DNA from 4 places in the Microtetraspora glauca genome. Region 4 is predicted to be linked to each of the others. Evidence: riboswitches for the same ligand, from Rfam matches in the RefSeq annotation. Region 4 holds a riboswitch; each other region holds the start of a gene.
The links. A riboswitch is a leader RNA that binds a small molecule or an ion and turns the genes downstream of it on or off. The one in region 4 is predicted to bind cyclic di-AMP.
Positions count from the first base shown of each region.

Region 1: another riboswitch for cyclic di-AMP. It lies ahead of AB0I59_RS32755 (VldE C-terminal domain-containing protein); the one in region 4 lies ahead of AB0I59_RS26430 (CHAP domain-containing protein).
Region 2: another riboswitch for cyclic di-AMP. It lies ahead of AB0I59_RS39545 (C40 family peptidase); the one in region 4 lies ahead of AB0I59_RS26430 (CHAP domain-containing protein).
Region 3: another riboswitch for cyclic di-AMP. It lies ahead of AB0I59_RS08995 (C40 family peptidase); the one in region 4 lies ahead of AB0I59_RS26430 (CHAP domain-containing protein).

Region 1 is NZ_JBFALK010000022.1:15,877-20,113, forward strand. Features, by position in the region: gene galT (galactose-1-phosphate uridylyltransferase) at 1-578, shown strand, start outside; cyclic di-AMP (ydaO/yuaA leader) riboswitch at 650-828, shown strand; gene AB0I59_RS32755 (VldE C-terminal domain-containing protein) at 1,115-1,777, shown strand; gene AB0I59_RS32760 (alpha/beta fold hydrolase) at 1,846-2,766, opposite strand; gene AB0I59_RS32765 (TIGR03619 family F420-dependent LLM class oxidoreductase) at 2,806-3,663, opposite strand; gene AB0I59_RS32770 (hypothetical protein) at 3,919-4,200, shown strand.
Region 2 is NZ_JBFALK010000034.1:30,295-34,531, reverse strand. Features, by position in the region: gene AB0I59_RS39550 (amino-acid N-acetyltransferase) at 1-316, opposite strand, end outside; cyclic di-AMP (ydaO/yuaA leader) riboswitch at 712-877, shown strand; gene AB0I59_RS39545 (C40 family peptidase) at 1,072-2,001, shown strand; gene AB0I59_RS39540 (helix-turn-helix domain-containing protein) at 2,062-2,310, opposite strand; gene AB0I59_RS39535 (winged helix-turn-helix transcriptional regulator) at 2,520-2,855, opposite strand; gene lysX (bifunctional lysylphosphatidylglycerol synthetase/lysine--tRNA ligase LysX) at 2,989-4,237, opposite strand, start outside.
Region 3 is NZ_JBFALK010000003.1:576,454-580,690, forward strand. Features, by position in the region: gene AB0I59_RS08985 (M48 family metallopeptidase) at 1-1,113, opposite strand, end outside; gene AB0I59_RS08990 (peptidase MA family metallohydrolase) at 1,162-2,055, opposite strand; gene AB0I59_RS08995 (C40 family peptidase) at 2,321-2,788, opposite strand; cyclic di-AMP (ydaO/yuaA leader) riboswitch at 2,928-3,085, opposite strand; gene AB0I59_RS09000 (C40 family peptidase) at 3,972-4,237, opposite strand, start outside.
Region 4 is NZ_JBFALK010000015.1:132,653-136,889, forward strand. Features, by position in the region: gene AB0I59_RS26420 (MFS transporter) at 1-439, opposite strand, end outside; gene AB0I59_RS26425 (hypothetical protein) at 607-903, opposite strand; gene AB0I59_RS26430 (CHAP domain-containing protein) at 1,065-1,718, opposite strand; cyclic di-AMP (ydaO/yuaA leader) riboswitch at 1,733-1,870, opposite strand; gene AB0I59_RS26435 (quinone oxidoreductase family protein) at 2,463-3,386, opposite strand; gene AB0I59_RS26440 (MarR family winged helix-turn-helix transcriptional regulator) at 3,499-3,942, shown strand; gene AB0I59_RS26445 (cupin domain-containing protein) at 4,219-4,237, opposite strand, start outside.

The DNA of each region.
Region 1 (4,237 bases), on a different contig from region 4:
AGCAGGTCTTCTGCTTCGAGAACAGGGGCGCGGAGATCGGCATCACCCTCCCCCATCCTCACGGCCAGATCTACGCCTATCCGTACGTCACCCCGCGTACCCGCCACATGCTCGGCGTCGCCTCGCGGCACAGGGGCGGGAACCTCTTCGCCGACGTGCTGGCCGCCGAGCGGACGGGTCCCCGCGTCGTGGCGTCCAATGAGCACTGGACGGCGTTCGTCCCGGCCGCCGCCCGCTATCCGTTCGAAATCCACGTCTACCCGCACCGGCGGGTGCCTGACCTGCCCGCGCTGGACCCGGACCAGCGCGCCGCGTTCGGGCCGCTCTACACCGGGGTGCTGCGCCGGCTCGACGCGCTGTTCGGCGTGGCCATGCCGTACGTCGCGGCCTGGCATCAGGCTCCGGTGACCTATCGGCGCGATCTCGCCTACCTCCACCTCCAGCTGTTCAGCATCCGGAGGGCGCCGGACAAGCTCAAGTACCTGGCCGGATCGGAGTCCGCGATGGGGGCGTTCGTCAACGACGTGGCCCCCGAGGACGCCGCCCGGATGTTGCGTGAATATCCGATAACGAGTTGATCACTACTGGATTGCAACTTTGAGTAGCAATGATCCGGGCTTTACCACTACTATCCATCGCACCGGCTGCCACAGCCGGTGCGCCTAATCCCGGGCGCCTCGCCCGGGAGCCGGGGACCCACGACGTTGTGGCGATCCATCCCCCGTTTCCGGGAACGGTCGCCGTGCACCTGGGGTGAAGGCACGCCAGTGCCAGGGCTCCTCCAGCCCGAACCCGTCAGCTAACCCGGTCGGCAGATGGAGAGGAGTGGGCTCTGCCCCGCGCGTTTCCGGCGGCCGCCGCGGCTCTGGCCGCGGCTGCCCTCGTCTTCGGTACGGCCTCAGGGGCTCACGCCGCTCCCAAGCCGAGCGAGAGCCAGCTCAGGAAGCAACTCGCCGAGCTGCGCACGAAGGTCGACAAGCTGATCGCCGACTACAACGCCAAGCGGGTCGAGCTCGCCAAGGCGCAGGAGTCCGAGAAAGCGGCCAAGGAGCGGCTGGCCAAGGCGGAATCCGACTTCGAGGCGGCCAGGCAGCAGATGATCAGCATCGCCGGCGTGCGTTACCAGACGCATGACCTGGGCCTGCTGGGCACTGACCTGCGGAACTCCGCCGTACTGACCCAGATCCAGGACGAGCAGGCCGTACTGGTCTCGCAGGTCGCCGCGCTCACGAAGGAGCGCAAGGCCGCGGCCGACGCGGCGGCGGCCCTGATCGAGCAGATCAAGACGCGGTCGCAGGAGGTCGCCGGGCAGCGCAAGGCCGCCGAGAACCTGATCGACGACATCAAGAAGAAGCTCGACCAGCTCATCCCGATCGCGCCCGGGAAGCTCGCCGGCGGCGGCTGGGCCCCGGAACTCCCCTCCGGCGGCGACAACATCACGCCCCGGACCCGCCTGATGAAGGCGGAGGTCGGTAAACACTTCGATCTGCGCTACACCGTCGGCTGCTACCGCGTGGACACCTCGGGCGAGCACCCGCTCGGCCGGGCCTGTGACTTCATGATGAGCTCGGGCGGCTCCATGCCGAGCCCGGGCATGAAGGCCCTCGGCGACAGCCTCGCCGTCTGGGCCATCAAGAACGGCTCCAAGCTGGGTGTGAATTACGTGATCTGGCAGCAACGGATCTACAACCTCGGCAGCCCCGGGTGGCGCACCATGTCCGATCGCGGCGGCATCACCGCGAACCACTACGACCACGTCCACATCTCGATGTACTAGACGCTGCCGACGGCCCCCTCGGCTCCGCGCCACCGCACCGGGAGTGCCGCTGAGCGGCCCGCGCCGCCTCAGGCGAAGAATCGCGTCAGATGCTTGACGACCGTTTCCGGTTGTTCTTCGGGGATGTAGTGGCCACTGCCCGGAACTTCGACCACCTCGACGTCGGTCCCCTTGTTCGCGAGCACCTGCCGCAGCAGCTGATAGCCTCCCTCCCCGCCTCCCATGGCCAAGATCGGCACGGTCACCGGACCATACGTCTTCTCATCCGCGATGTCCTGCCCGAAGGCCCGGTACCAGGCATTGCCGGCCCGGATCGCGTCCACGGTGGAGTAGGCGTGGGCGTAGACGTCGCGGTCGCGGTCGCTGATGGCGCCGGGATCGTCGATCAAGTAGTCGCACATCCAGTCGATCAGGTGGCGTGACCGGCCGGCGAGCAGGCGTTCAGGCAGGCCGGGAACCTGGTTGAACGCGAACCACCACAGGAAACGTCCGGGACCCGCATGGATGTCGCCGTCGATCTGCTGACGCCCGGGGCGCGGCAGCAGGGAATAGTCGTAGAACCGGTCGTCAGGGTGAGCGATGTCCAGCAGCGCGATCCGCCGCGTGCTCGCGGGATGATTGGCCGCGAAGGCGTAGGCGACCATCCCGCCGATGTCGTGCCCGGCGATGTTGACGGCATCGTGGCCGAGATGGCGCATCAGCGCGTGGATGTCGCCCGCCATCGTCTTCTTGTCATAGCCGGAGGCGGGCTTGTCCGAGCCGCCCATCCCCCGCAAGTCAACGGCGATCACTCGATAGCGCTCCGCCAAGGGCGGCATGATCTTGCGGAACTCCCACCAGGTCTGCGGCCACCCGCCCAGCAGGACCAGCGGCTCACCCCGGCCACCGATCACATAGTGCAGGCGGATCCCGTTGACGTCGGCATGGCTGCTGACGAACCCGCCCTCCAGCGAACGCGCCAGCTCCACGTCAGATGCTGCTTGCGACATGAGATCTCCAAAGCGAACGCACAAAGGATCATGGTCACGCTACCGGGGCAGGCCGAATTTCTCAGCGAATGCGGACAGTTCCTCACGTTGCTCGTCCGGTTCGGTGACGGCGGTGTTCACGACGATGCGGGTGACCCCTTGGGCGGCGAGTTCCTCGACCCGCTCGACGGGTACGTCGATGGAGGCGAAGCGGGTGTATTCCAGCGCGTCCGGGTCCCGGCCGGCCTCCGCGGCGCTGGAGCGAACGAGCTCCCACTGAAGGGCGCGCTCCTCCGCGTCCAACGCGCCACCGGGGAAGTACCCGTCGCCCCGGTGCCCGGCCCGGCGCGCGGCCGCCCGGCTCGATCCCCCGATGTGGATAGGCAGCCGTGTCACCTGGTGCGGCTTGGGGAAGCTGACCAGCTTCTCGAAGGAAAAGAACTCGCCGGCGAAGCTGACGCCGTCCTCTCCGCCGGCCCACAGTAGGCGCAGCACGTCGATCGCCTCGTCGGCGCGGCGGCCGCGGGTGGCGAAGTCGACGCCCACCGCCTGTGCCTCGCCAGGAAGGCCTCCCAGCCCTACGGTCAGTAGCCGCATCCTGCCCCTGGACAGCACGTCTATGGTGGCCAGGCGCTTGGCGAGAATCACCGGATGGTGGTAGGGCAACAACAGCACGCCGGTGCCGAACAGGATCCGTTCCGTGGCCGCGGCGACGAAGCTCAGGCAGTCGAGTGGATCGACGTAGGGCAGCGTGGGCGACAGCTCGTACGGCCCCACAGCAGCGCCGGGATACAGCACGATGTGCTCGGGCAGATAGAGCGACTCGAAGCCGCACTCCTCCACGAGCTGGGCAAAGGCCACGATCTTGTCGGGGTCGACCCCGAAATAGGGCGTGCTGTAGCTGACTCCGAACTTCATCGTGTGGTTCCTTCGCATCGTTGACACCGCGGCTTCCGGAGCGGCACAGCGGATCGTAAAACCTTGACCCTGACGTCAGGGCAAATGCGTGGCGGCTCGGGTGAGCCCTCTGGGCCGCGCGCCTCGCCACGGCGGGCGTGCGGCTCTTCGGCCGGCCCGCTGTCCTTCGGATGGGGCGAAGGCAGACGAGAGATCAGGACAGGGACGAGTGCGCGGGTTCGCCGAGAACCGTCAGGAAGTTTGATGATGGGCCGCATGCGGTACTTTCGCCGACCCTGGATGGAGTCGCGCGGGGATGAGTACGACAGTTGGGGCGCCTGTCTCTACTACCTCGCCGCTGATGACCAAGGCGACGTGCACGAGCAGATCGAGGTGTACGCCAACGGAAACGCTATTGCGTACGACCATGAGCATGATGAGGACAGATTCGGCTTCCTGACATATGCCACGCTGCATCTTGACGAGTTCGCGCCGTATGAGATCGCCGAGCGGGAGTTCCGCGACGACCTAGCCCAATACCGCCCGATGAACCGCTGAGGTGTCAGGGCACATCTAGGGCACATGAGCGCGAAAC
Region 2 (4,237 bases), on a different contig from region 4:
TCCGGTGGCCGACGCCCATCCCCCGGGCCGCGGGGTCGACGGCGACCGTGCGGATCTCCGCCAGATCCTCCCAGAGCACGTGCAGCGCCCCGCAGCCGACGACCGTCCCGTCGGCCTCCGCCACCCAGAACTCCTGGACGTCCTCGTACAGGGTGACGGTGGTCTTCTTCAGCAACCGCGGCCCGACGCCGGAGTACGCGTCGACGAGGCGGCGGATGGCGCGGACGTCGAGGGTCCTCGCCCGGCGCACGATCACGACCCGGGACGCGCGCTCACCGCTCTCGGCTTCCGAGGGCCGGCCCGCAACCTGCTCCATGGATCGCCAGCCTAGTCGCCGCCCGGCCCGTGCGGGCGCGCCGCGAGGGCTCGTACGCGAGCGCGGAGGAGAACACGGATTAACGGTCATGCCGAAACCCGAGCAACCCTCGGATCAGCTCACCGTGCGTATCCGTTCGAGCACGTTCCGCGCCTCCTCGGCTTACGTTCCGGGAATATCCAATTTTGCGACCTCTCGATCCTGCGCTGACCTGCTACGGAGACGGCCGGGCAACAGGTAAACGCAGGGTAATGGACGTCCCGGCCCACTATCACATGTGACCGGACCGTGATCATTCAGTTGTGAAAGCTAGACGGAATCACGAGTTCTGGTTGAGCAGGAACCCGGCGTGCACTAGTGTCCAGCGACGATGCCGGTCATCGCGAAAGGCGCGAACGACCGGACCGCCGAGTCCCCGAGGCGCCCGTGCCGAAGGGAGCCGGGGAACCAACTGTGGAGATCCGGGGTCAAACCCAGGTCATCAAGGGGTGAATCCGAAAGGTAGGGCTACTCCGGCCCGAACCCGTCAGCTAACCCGGTAGGCGGCCAAAGTGTCGGCAGTTGCCGCCATCGCCCTCGGGCGTTCGCGCGGTGCGGGGATCCGCCTGCCGGGCACGCGTAGGAGAGGAGCTTTGTTGCGCATCTCTGGAGGACGATCCGCGGGCAGGCACGCTCGCGGGCGACGGCGCCGCGCCCGGTCATCGACCGGCGGCCCGATCCGCAGGTTCGCATTCTTCGGTGTCGCTCTCATCGCGATGACCTTCGGCGCCCCCGTCATGGCCGCGACCGCCGAACCGCAGCCCAGCCTCAAGGAGCTGACCGCCGAGGTCGAGCGCCTCTACACCGAGATCGAGACCCTCACCGAGGATTACAACGGTGCCCGGGTCAGGCTCAAGGAGGCCCAGCGGTCGGCCGATCTCGCGAAGAAGACCCTCGCCACGAGCGAGACCGAGCTGGAGACCCGGCGCAGGACGGCGAGCCTCCTCGCGCAGAACTCCTACATGACCGGCGGCTTCGGCTCCGCCTTCGCGCTGCTGAGCGCGGACGACCCGGATTCGTACCTCGACCAGGCGTCCACGACCTACGCCCTCCAGATGCAGCAGGGCGAGGAGGTCGCCCAGGTGGCCAAGGCGATGGAGGCGGCCGAGCGGGCCAGGACCAGCGCGAAGGCCCGGCAGAAGGAAGTGAAGGACCTGCTCTCCGGCCTCGACGAGCAGCGCGACAAGATCCGCAAGCTGGTCAAGAAGTCCGAGAGCAACCTGTACAGCAAGGTCGCGGGGAGCGTCACCAGGGGAAGCGCCGCCCGGCGGCTGGCCTTCCCGATCATCGGTGACGGCAAGGCGGCCGAGGCCGCGCGCTGGGCCCTCACCCAGCAGCTCAAGCCCTATGTCTGGGGTGCCGACGGCCCGACCTCGTTTGACTGCTCGGGGCTCGTCATGGCGGCCTACCAGAGGGTCGGGATCAGCCTGCCCCATTACACCGGCTCACAGTGGTCGGCCGGCACGCACATCGCGCGCGAAGACATGCGCCCCGGCGACCTGGTCTTCTTCTACAACGACCTGCACCACGTGGGCATCTACATCGGCGGCGGTTACATGGTCCACGCGCCCCGTACGGGCGACGTCGTCCGGATCGCCTCGCTGGCCAACCGGCCCTTCGCGGGAGCCGTACGGATCGCGGACTAGCTTTCCGCGCTCCCCGGCCGGGCGTCGCCTCAGATCGGCCCAGATCGGCTCAGATCGGCCTCAGATCAGGCGGCGCCTGGCCGCCCACGCGACCGCCTCGATGGCGGTCGCGACCCCGATCCTGTCGCAGATGACCCGCAGCCGACGCCGTACGGTGCGACCGCTCACATCGAGGCGGCGGCCCACCTTGTCGACGGTGCCGCCCTTGGCCAGCTCGGCCAGCAACCTCAGATCGTCATCGCTGAGACCGGCGCGGTCGCATTCCGACACGGGGCTCTCGCCCCGGGAAACCACATCGGAAAGCGGCATCGTCAGCCCTCCCCCACCAGGATGATTTATCGGTCCGCCCTGGGAAGGTAAACACTTTGTTCAAAAATCGTCAAGTTCGGACCCTGATTGGTCATTGACAGTCTGTACGGCAAAGCGGGGCATCCGTGAGGTTTAGGTCCTCGCCTTTATCCCGAATTTCGCGGCAAGCATGGAAAACGCCATGCGCCTCTCGGACCGAAAGTCGGGACTCAAAGGGCCGCGTCGTACGCGGCACGGGCCGCCTCCACCTCGCCGATGTGAACCTCCGCCCATTCCTTGACGGCGTACATCAGCGGCATGAGGGTCCATCCGAGCGGGGTGAGGTCGTAGTCGACCCGGACGGGCACGGCCGCGGTCACCCTGCGGGACACCAGCCCGTCGCGTTCCAGCGTGCGCAGCGTCTGGGTGAGCATCTTCTGGCTCACCCCGGTGACGCTCTTCGCGAGGTCGGTGTAGCGGCGGGGACCGTCGGCCAACGCGTTCAGCGTCAGGTTCACCCACTTGTCGCTGAGCCGATCGAGGAGCTGCCGGGAAGGGCCGCTCATCGCGTACGCACCAGAGTCCATCATCTGAGACTGATGTGTCGCCATCCGCACTCCACTACGGGCATTTCATACTTTCAGGGGGTTTCTTACCAGAAGAGAGTAGCTTTTCAAAGGTTCGCAACCCGCCCAGGGGTCAGGCGTGCGGCCGTACCAGCGGGAACAGGATCGTCTCGCGGATGCTCCTCCCGGTGAACGCCATGATCATACGGTCGATCCCGACGCCCACCCCGCCCGTCGGCGGCATGGCGTACTCGAGGGCGCGCAGGAAGTCCTCGTCGAGCCGCATGGCCTCGGGATCGCCGCGCGCGGCGAGGACGGACTGCTCGGTGAGGCGGCGGCGCTGCTCGATCGGATCGACGAGCTCCGAGTAGGCCGTGCCCAACTCGGTGCCGAACCCGATGAGGTCCCACTTCTCCGTCAGCTGCGGGTTGTCCCGGTGCCGGCGGGTGAGCGGCGACGTCTCCAGCGGGTAGTCCATGACGAACGTCGGCTGGATCAGCGTGCGCTCCACCAGCGCCTCGAAGATCTCCTGGACGAGCTTGCCCTGCCCCCATCCGGAATCCCAGTTGATCTGCCGCTGATCCGCATATTTCCGGACCTGTTGGAGAGGCGTCTCCGTGGTGACCTCCTCGCCGAGTGCGGCCGACACCGAGCCGTACAGCGTGATCCGCGGCCACTCGGCCAGGCCCAGGTCGATCTCCTCGTGCCCGTGGACCACCACCGTCGTGCCCAGGGCGGCCACGACCGCCTGCTGGTACATCCGCTGGGTCAGATCCGCCATGTCGTTGTAGTCGAGATACGTCCCGTACGCCTCGAGCATGGTGAACTCGGGGTTGTGCGTGGCGTCCGCGCCCTCGTTGCGGAAGTTCCGGTTGATCTCGAAGACCTTCTCCAGGCCGCCGACCACGAGCCGCTTGAGATAGAGCTCGATCGCGATGCGCAGGTAGAGGTCCATGTCGTAGGCGTTGATGTGCGTACGGAACGGCCGGGCCGCCGCGCCGCCGTGGATCGGCTGCAACATCGGCGTCTCGACTTCGAGGTAGCCCTCGTCGTGCCAGAAGTCGCGGACGGCGCGCACCGTGGCGCTGCGGACCCGCGCCATCCGCCTGGCCTCGTCGTTGACGATCAGATCGACGTAGCGGAACCTCACCCGCGACTCCGGGTCGGTGAGGCCGGCGTGCTTCTCGGGCAGCGGGCGGAGGCACTTGGAGGTGATCTGCCAGCGTTCCGCCATGACGGACAGCTCGCCCCTGCGCGAGGTGACGACCTCACCCTCGATCCCGACGTGGTCGCCGAGATCGACGTCGCGCTTCCAGGCGGCCAGCGACTCCTCGCCGAGCCGGTCGAGCGACAGCATGATCTGCAGGTCGCCGGAGCCGTCC
Region 3 (4,237 bases), on a different contig from region 4:
CGCGTCGGCGCGGGCTTCGATCTGGCGGCTCACCACGTTCTGCGCGGGGCCGGACAGCACGGTGCCGAGGGAGATGAGCCCGACGAGCAGACCGACGGCCCGGGGGTCGCCCGCGGAGGACACGCCCGCGCGCCGGCGCAGCGCCTGGACGGCGATGAACAGCAGGCAGGTCCCCGCCGCCGCGCCGAGCGCGCCCACCAGCGTGCCGTAGAGAACGTCGTCGCGCTTGGCGTGGCCGAGTTCGTGCGCGACGATCAGCTTGACCTCGTCCGCCGGTTGGCTGACCAGCGTGTCGTACACCACGATCCGGCGGGTCGCCCCGAACCCCGACACGTACGCGTTGAGCGCGGTGGTGCGGCGGGAGGCGTCGGCGACCAGCACGTCCTTGACGGGAACGCCGTCCTTCGCGGCCATCGCGAGCAGGTCGGCGCGCAACTGCCCGGCGGGCAGCGGCGTGAACGTGTTGAACATCGGTTCGACCACGACCGGGTAGGCGAAGGACAGCACGACGGTCAGCGTGAAGGCGCCGAGGGACGCGGGGATCCACCAGGTGCGCGGCCATTTCCGGGCAAGCGCGACGATCACCAGCACGGCGACACCGGAGAGCACGATCTGGAGGCCGAAGTTCTTCAGCCGGTCGGCGGTCCACGTGCCCCACGTCTGCGTGGACAGGCCGTACTCCCGCAGCACGGTCTCCATCCACATCCCGAGCGGCCATCTCAGCAGCAGCGAGACGACGTAGACGCCCAGCACGCCGAGTATCGCCCTCACCCACCAGGGCCCTCTGATCCGTCCGATCAGCCGGGCGCCGACCGGGGTGAGGACGAGCACGCCCGCGATGACCAGCGTCAGCGCGAGCGACAGATAGCCGGGAAGCGAGGTCGCCGCGTCGAAGGCGTCGGCGCGGGCGAGCTGCGCGGGGGTGAAGTCCCGCGCGGGATCGGGGCGCACCTCCGGGGCGCCGGGGCCGAGGGCGTTCCACGGGGTCGTGACGGCGACGACCCCCATCAGGACCGCTCCCAGGACCAGCAGCGCGATCCCCGCCGCCCGGCTCCCGGATCCCGTGCCGGCTCCGGGCCTGCCGACCCGGCCGGCGACGTCACTCCGTGGCATCCCCATCACCCCTTCACAGTCCCCCGGTGGCCTCTCGTGGGCGGCGCGTCAGGCGAGCTCGCTCCGCACGTACTCTCGCCAGGCCGCGGTGAGCTCCGCGAGGTTCGTGCCCAATGTTTTTACCAGCGCCGTGGCGAGATCATGGTCGCTCGCCGCGCGATAGAGGGCCACCAGGGCGCGCTCCCCGTACCGCTCGGCGATGTACCGGCAGGCCAGCCACGCCTCCTCGTACGCCTGCGGGAGCCGTACCGAGCCGGGGCGGAACGCCTCACGGCCGGGCAGCGCCGCGGGGAGCGTGCCGGCGCGGACCTCGGCGGCGAGCTCGCTGGCGACGGCACGGGCGGTCAGGCCGCTGTCGAGATAGCCGACGTAGTCGGCGAAACCCTCCACCAGCCAGGCCGGCATGTCACCGGCGACCGCGGCCCCGGTGGCGACGTGCGTCAGCTCGTGGGCGAGCACGACGCGGCGCCCGGTCTCCGACAGGCGGGCGAAACCCGAGGGCGCGACGATGACGTGATCGACGTCGGCCAGCGCGGCGAGGCCCGTCACTCCGGCGGGCGAGGCGAGAACGGCGGCCTGCGCGTCGGTCGCGGGGACGAGGATCACCGCGTCCACGGACCCCCAGACCCGCGCGACCGTACGGCGGGCGGAGTCGGCCACGGCGGCCAGCCCCGCGACCGGCACCGAGCCGCTGCGTACCTCCGGACGGGCTCCGGGCGCCGAGAGGGATCGCGAGGCGGACCGGGGATCGGCCGCCGTCCGGCCGCCGATCACGAGGGCGTGCTGTCCTCTGACGAGCGACGCTCCGGCCCACATCTCGGGATGCTCGCCCATGACCGCGCGCGCGGTGGCCAGCGCCCGGTCGGGCGGCGCGTCGGCGGGCAGGGCCGTCACCGCCCCCGCGACCAGCACGGCCGCCCCGAGGCGGACCACAGCACGCATGCCGAAATCGTACGAGCCTCCGGACATGCCGCGGCCCCGCCCCTCTGGCAGAGGGGCGGGGCCGTGCGGCGTACCGGTGTCGAACCGCACCCGGCCGGGGGGCGGCCCGGGCGCGCCCGGGTGGGGTTCGAGCCGGGCACGCCCGGCTGGGGGGTTGATGGGGGCTCAGTCCCCGGGACGGACCGAGAGGGGGCTCGGTGGGGGCAGCGGCCCAGGGACGGACGGCAGTCGGTCGGGGGGAATTCCGACGTTCGGCGTAGGGAGCTCAGGCCCCGGGACGGACCGCGCCGACGAAGCTGCTCTTGCGGTACGCGTCGAGCTTGTCGATCCTGACCTGCGCGCCGGTGTGCGGCGCGTGGATCATTTTGCCCTTCCCGACGTACATGCCCACGTGGCCGCCGCCGCTCGTGAAGATGAGGTCGCCGGGCTTGAGGTTCTCCCAGGAGACCTTCTTCTTGACGCCGCTCTTCTGTGACCAGGTCGTGCGGGGGATCTTGACGCCCGCCTTCTCCCAGGCGTACTGGACCAGGCCCGAGCAGTCGAACGCGCCCGGTCCTGTGGCTCCCCATCGGTACGGGTCGCCGATCTGCTTCTTGGCCACCTTGATGGCCTTCTCCGCGAGGCGCTTCTGGCGGGCTGCCTTGGCCTGACGGATCGTGACCTTCGAGACTATGGCCGCTTTGGCGGAAGTCTCCGCCTTCGCGGCTGCCGCCGTCGTGGTGGCCGTTTCCAATGAGAGGCCGTCCGTCACCGGTTCGGCCGACGCGGGCTGGGCTCCGACGGCTGCGACAGAGGCGGTGATCGCTGCGCCACCGAGGGTGACGCGGGCAAGGCGGGACAGGCGTGCAGGGGTGCTAGACAGGATCGCTCCTATGGTCTTCCGCTTGCGCCTACCGGGTTAGCTGACGGATTCGGGCGGGGAAGTCGCCCTACGGCGCGAAAGGCGCCGATTCACCCCGGACCTTCGATGAAGGTCATTGGTTCCCCGGCTCCGTGCCTCCTGACTGCACGGACTCGGCATGTCGCCGCACCCGGGGGGATCGCGAAGCGGGTGACGACGACGGATGATCGGCACGAACGCGGCTGGTACCGGCGTTCATGGCGACGGCGTGGAGTGCACGTCGCGGCCCAGAAGTTACCGATTCGTGCCATAGGTCGGCAAAGTCCATGCCAAGAAATAAAGATCGAATAAAGGCTCCGGTAAAACGAAAACCCCTGCATACCCGATGCATTCCGCACTAAAATGTGACTCTGGTCACATATTGCGAAACATCCTCCGGAACTGCCACATTGGCACCAGCAGACACCCTAGAAGGTAGATCTATTTTGGTGATCGAAATTCCACGGGAAGCACCCTGGGTCCGATCGACGTTCGCGCACACGATGTGAGAGTTGTCACATATGCCGCTTCCGCCGATGGGTGAAGGTGATCGCGGAATCATGATTTCCACCGTCGAATCGCCCCGTATAACAGGACCGAGTGATCCCGCCGCATAGAGCGGGACTGGTTGCTCCTTGAGGCGTCCGTTCGTGCGGGCGTTCAGGATTCACCGGCCCCGGCCTCACCCATTGGCATACAGCCGTCCCCAGAGGCTCGATCGAGCGCCCTACGAGCTCCATGCCGGCTCACAGGGCCGGAACCAGGGGAAGCCGGGCTCAGGAGGGACCGGGCCAGGGGCCATCGACATGGAACCTCGCCGCAGAGCACCGGCGCGCTCAGCGGCGTCCGGCCACGCGGACACCGCCGAAAGCCGCGCGAACACCGCCGAAATACGCGGCACAGGACAGATCCGAGGCCTGCGGACTCGCGACAGTGTGACGGCGGTGCGGACGGGACACCAACGGGTGTGCGGCCCGGGGCACCGGCGATCCGGTGCCCCGGCCGGGGCGGTCGCCGGAGTTCCCGGCGGCCGAGATCAGGGACGTACGGCGCCGATGGCGTTGTACTGGGCGAGCGTGACGACCTTCACCACATCGCCCGTCCGGGGAGCGTGGACGACCTTGCCGTCTCCGGCGTAGATGCCCACATGCCCGTACCCACTGTGGAAGAGGAGGTCGCCCGCCTCCAGGGCGTCGAGCGAGACCCTGCGGCTGGCACCCCAGGCCCACTGCTCGAAGCTCGTACGCGGCAGCGAGACCCCGCCGCTCGACCAGGCCGCCTGGACGAGCCCTGAGCAGTCCC
Region 4 (4,237 bases):
AGCAGTAGAAGGAGTGCAGCAGGCTCATCTGCGCCGCCTTGCCCTCCGCCGGGCTGGGCAGGGCGTCCACCACGGGGCTGACGAGCACCTCGAGCAGGCCGCCACCGACCGCGTAGACGACGACCGCCAGGCACAGTCCCAGGTACGGGGAGGGGACGACCGCCGGGGCCACCGCCAGCGACACCAGTCCCACGGCGGACAGGGCGTGGGCGAGCACCAGCGGTACGCGGTAGCCGATCCGGTCGGCGTACCTGACCGCCACGATGTCGGTGACGAGCTGGGTCGCGAAGTTCAGCAGCACCAGGCGGCCGAGCATCTCCAGCGGGACCTGGTAGCCGGTCTGGAAGACGATGAACAACAGCGGGGCGAGGTTGTTGACGATGGCCTGGGTGAACGAGCCGGTGTAGCAGGCGCGGCGGGTGTGCTCGAAGGTCGTCATCGGGGGGACGTGCCTCTTCCTCGGACTGTGGGCCGGTGATCAGGCCAATCTCCCACATGCCCGGCTGACCGGACGTCCTGCGGTTGATCACAGAGGTCCGAGCGATGCTCCCCTCGGGCTCCTGATCCTCGACCGATCTCGCGGAGCCCGTTTCCCGATGGTGCGCTCTACAGTTCGACATCCCGTACGACGTCGAGATCGACGAAGCGCGGCGGGGAGTCGCACAACTCCTCCATCCGGTGCGCGAACTCGCTCGTCGCCGGAAGCGTGTTGTTCCGCATCGCCTCCTCATACGAGGGGAACTCGACGATCGACACGTAGTGCTCGGGCCGCTGGTGATCGCGTGCCAGCACCGTGTGCGTGGCCGTGCGCTCGCCCGCCGTCCGGGCGCACCACTCATCCAGGAGACTCTCCACCTCAGGCGCGTGGGAGGTCTCGTACTCGATGACCTGGACGAACCCCATCGGAGCACCTCCTTCTGGCTGGTCTCAGCTTGAGTCGACCGCCGCCGAATGCCCTGTTCAACCCGAATCCGGGCAAATCTCCGGAGAGATCTCGGTCCCGGGATTCCGGACAGCGGAACGCCCCCGGCGGTCTGCCGGGGGCGTTCTCGAAGTCACACCGATCAGGCGGTGTAGACGGGGTAGCCGAAGCCCGTCACCTGGCTCATCGGCCGGGTACGGATCTCGACCTTGCCGTTGCCGGTGTTGCCTTCGACGGTCTTGATCGTCCCGTCGCCGTTGTCCTTGATGACGAAGCCGACGTGGTCGATGCCGTAGATGTCCTTGCCGCCGTTCCAGTCGAAGAACACGACCGCGCCGGGCTTGGCGGTGGCGCCCCAGCGGTGGTTGTCCTGGAACCACTTGGCGTGCTGGACGGTGTAGGCGTCCCAGCCGAGGACCGGCCGCAGGCCCGCCTGATCGCCGACCCAGGAGACGAACATGTCGCACCAGGGGGCGTTGGCGTAGGCGCCGGTGCTGCCGCCGTCACGGGCGACGGTCTCCTTGGCGCGGGGCGAGTTGATGTACCAGTCGTGGAACTTCGTGCCGCCGCCGGAGGCGTTCTCGCTGACGCCGACCTGGCTCTGCGCGATCTGCAGCAGCCGCGTGGCGCTCACCTTGGGCAGCGACGCGGCCTCCTTCAGGAGGGGGCTCATGGGAGCGGACGCGCTGGCGTGGACGGTGTCGGCGTGGGCGGCCGCCAGGGTCGCGGGCACGGCAGCGGTGGCCAGGACGCCGGTGATCAGGGCCGCACGCAGGTAAGTCTTGGGGGCTCGCATTACGGGGGTCTACTCCCTTGCTTCCATGCCGCCTACCGGGTTAGCTGACGGGTTCGGGCGTGGAAGTCGCCCTACGGCACTGATGCCGATTCACCCCAGAAAGGTGGTGGGTCCCCGGCTCCGCGCGAACGCGGACTCGGCGGTCGACGGTCGGTTCCAGTGATGGATGACCGTGTCATCGGTTATGGGGCAGGCACACCTTGCAGAGGTCAGGTATGCGCCGTGTTCCCAAAACGGTAATAGACCGCTTCAAATCGGTCAAGTGAGGACAAACAGGGTCATACCTCTGTAATGATCGGTCAAGAGTGGGGGTGCGGTACCACCATGGCGCCCGGTGATCGCTCGAACGGCGTGGTTTCGCCTGCCGCCAGGGGGATCCTGGCACCGTCGGCGCCCGCGCGAAGCCGACCGGTGTGACACGCCGCCGACCCCGGAAAGATTTACGTACGGATCTTCGCGATCACGCGGACGAGCCTGATTTCACGGGTCCGCGCCGCGACGTCCCCGGTGACGGGACGCTCGCGATCGATGCCGCCATGACCCTGACGAGAACCAGGCAATCGGCAGGCAACGGCTGCCCCTCGACCTGGACGTCCAGCCGGCCGCTCGGCAGGTCACGCGTGCGCCGAAACCACCCGGCCCGTGGCCCGTTTCTGCCGTATTCCGGTGGCGCCCCCGGTAGGCCAAGAAGATCCAGGATGCACCGACCCGGGCGGCCGAGTCTGTCGGATTGCCGTCCTGGTCTCAGGGGACCAGAACGACCTTGCCGAGGTTGCGGCGCGACTCGATGATCTCGTGGGCGCGCGCTGCTTCGGCGAGCGGGATTTCAGCGAATACGCGGGGCCGCAGTGTGCGGTTGCGGTGGAGTTCCCAGAGCTCGTCAAGCCAGCGCGCGTACACCTCGGGCTTGCCCCGGGCGATGGCCGCCATCTGGAAGCCGATGACCGAGGCGCTCCGGACAAGCAGCTCGTACGCGTCGATTGTGCCGCCGCCCGAACTGAAGGCGACCAGACGGCCGCCGGGGGCCAGGGCGCGCACCGCGGGGCTGAGGAGTTCTCCGCCGACCCCATCGATGACGATGTCGACCGGATCGCCCCAGGACTCGTCCCCGTAGAGCACGACCTCGTCGGCGCCGAGGGCGCGAACGAACTCCGTCTTGTCCGCACTGCTGACGGCCGCGACCACACGGGAGGCCCCGCCCGCCTTCGCATACTGCAGGGCGAGGGTGCCGACCGCACTGGCCGCTGCGGTGACCAGGACGGCGTCGCCGGGGTGGGGGCGGCCGGCCTCGTAGGCGCCGCGTGCCACCAGGCCGCTGCGGACCAGGGCCACGGCGTCGACGCCGGTCGCCCATTCGGGAATCGCGGAGGCCATCGCGTGGTGGATGAGGGCCAGTTCGGCATAGGCATGGGAGAAGGAGAGGCCGGTGACGCGGTCGCCCACGGCGAACCCGGTGACGCCTTCACCGACGGCGGCGACGGTGCCTGCCACCTCTCCGCCGAGCGGGACGGGCTTGGCGCCCTCGCGCACCTTCCGTACGGCCGGCAGCGTGACACCGACCGCTTCGGCACGGACGAGCAGCTCACCCGGGCCGGGCTCTGGAACAGGGGCCTCCTCGATGAACAGAACCGCGGGGCCGCCGCTGACCTCATAGCGGACACGACGCATGGACACCTCCGGATGTGACGTCAGCTCGAAGAATCATTGGAATTCCCAATGGACGTTCAACATAGGGGGTAAGTCATTGGGATGTCCAATGATTTTGGGATAGTTTGCTGCCATGACTCCCACCGAACGCCCGCGCGCCCTGGCGCACATCCAGTCCCTGCCGAGCTGGCTGGCCGGCCAGGTCGCGGCGCGCGGCCGGAGCCTGGTCGCCGAGGCGATCGCCGAGGAAGGGCTGAAGCTGCCGCATCACGCCGTGCTCGCGGCAGTGTCCGAGTACGGCCCGGTCGCCCAGGCGGATGTGGTGCGCCGCTTGGGCTTCGACGCGAAGGACGTGGTCCTCCTGCTCAACGACCTGGAGGAAGCCGGGCTGGCGGTACGGGACCCCGATCCGCAGGACCGCCGCAAGAACGCGGTGACGGTGACACCGGCGGGCGCGCGGACCCTGAAACGGTGCGCGGAGCTGGCGGAGCGGGCCAACGCCGCACTCCTGGCGCCGCTCAGTGCGGCGGAAGGCCAACAGCTGGTGGAGCTGTTGGCCCGGGTGTACGAGGGGTAGCGCCGCTCTACGCGTCTTATCGGCTGCCGGGAGCCGCTTCCGTCGTGACGCTGAAGGAAGGCGGCCATCCGCTCCATTGAGGGCTCGAAGCCAGGTGAGGAGAACCCGTACGGCGTGATATCTCGGTTTACTCGCGGGCCGGCGCTCACCCTGACGCGGCGTCGCCGCCGAGAGGACTGGCGCGGGACGCCGCCGAGAGGACTGGCGCGGGACGCCGCCGTACGTTTCCACCGCCTTGACGTTCTCGCCCGGGAACGGTGACAGCCGGGCGCCGGTTCAGCTGAGCGCGTGTCCG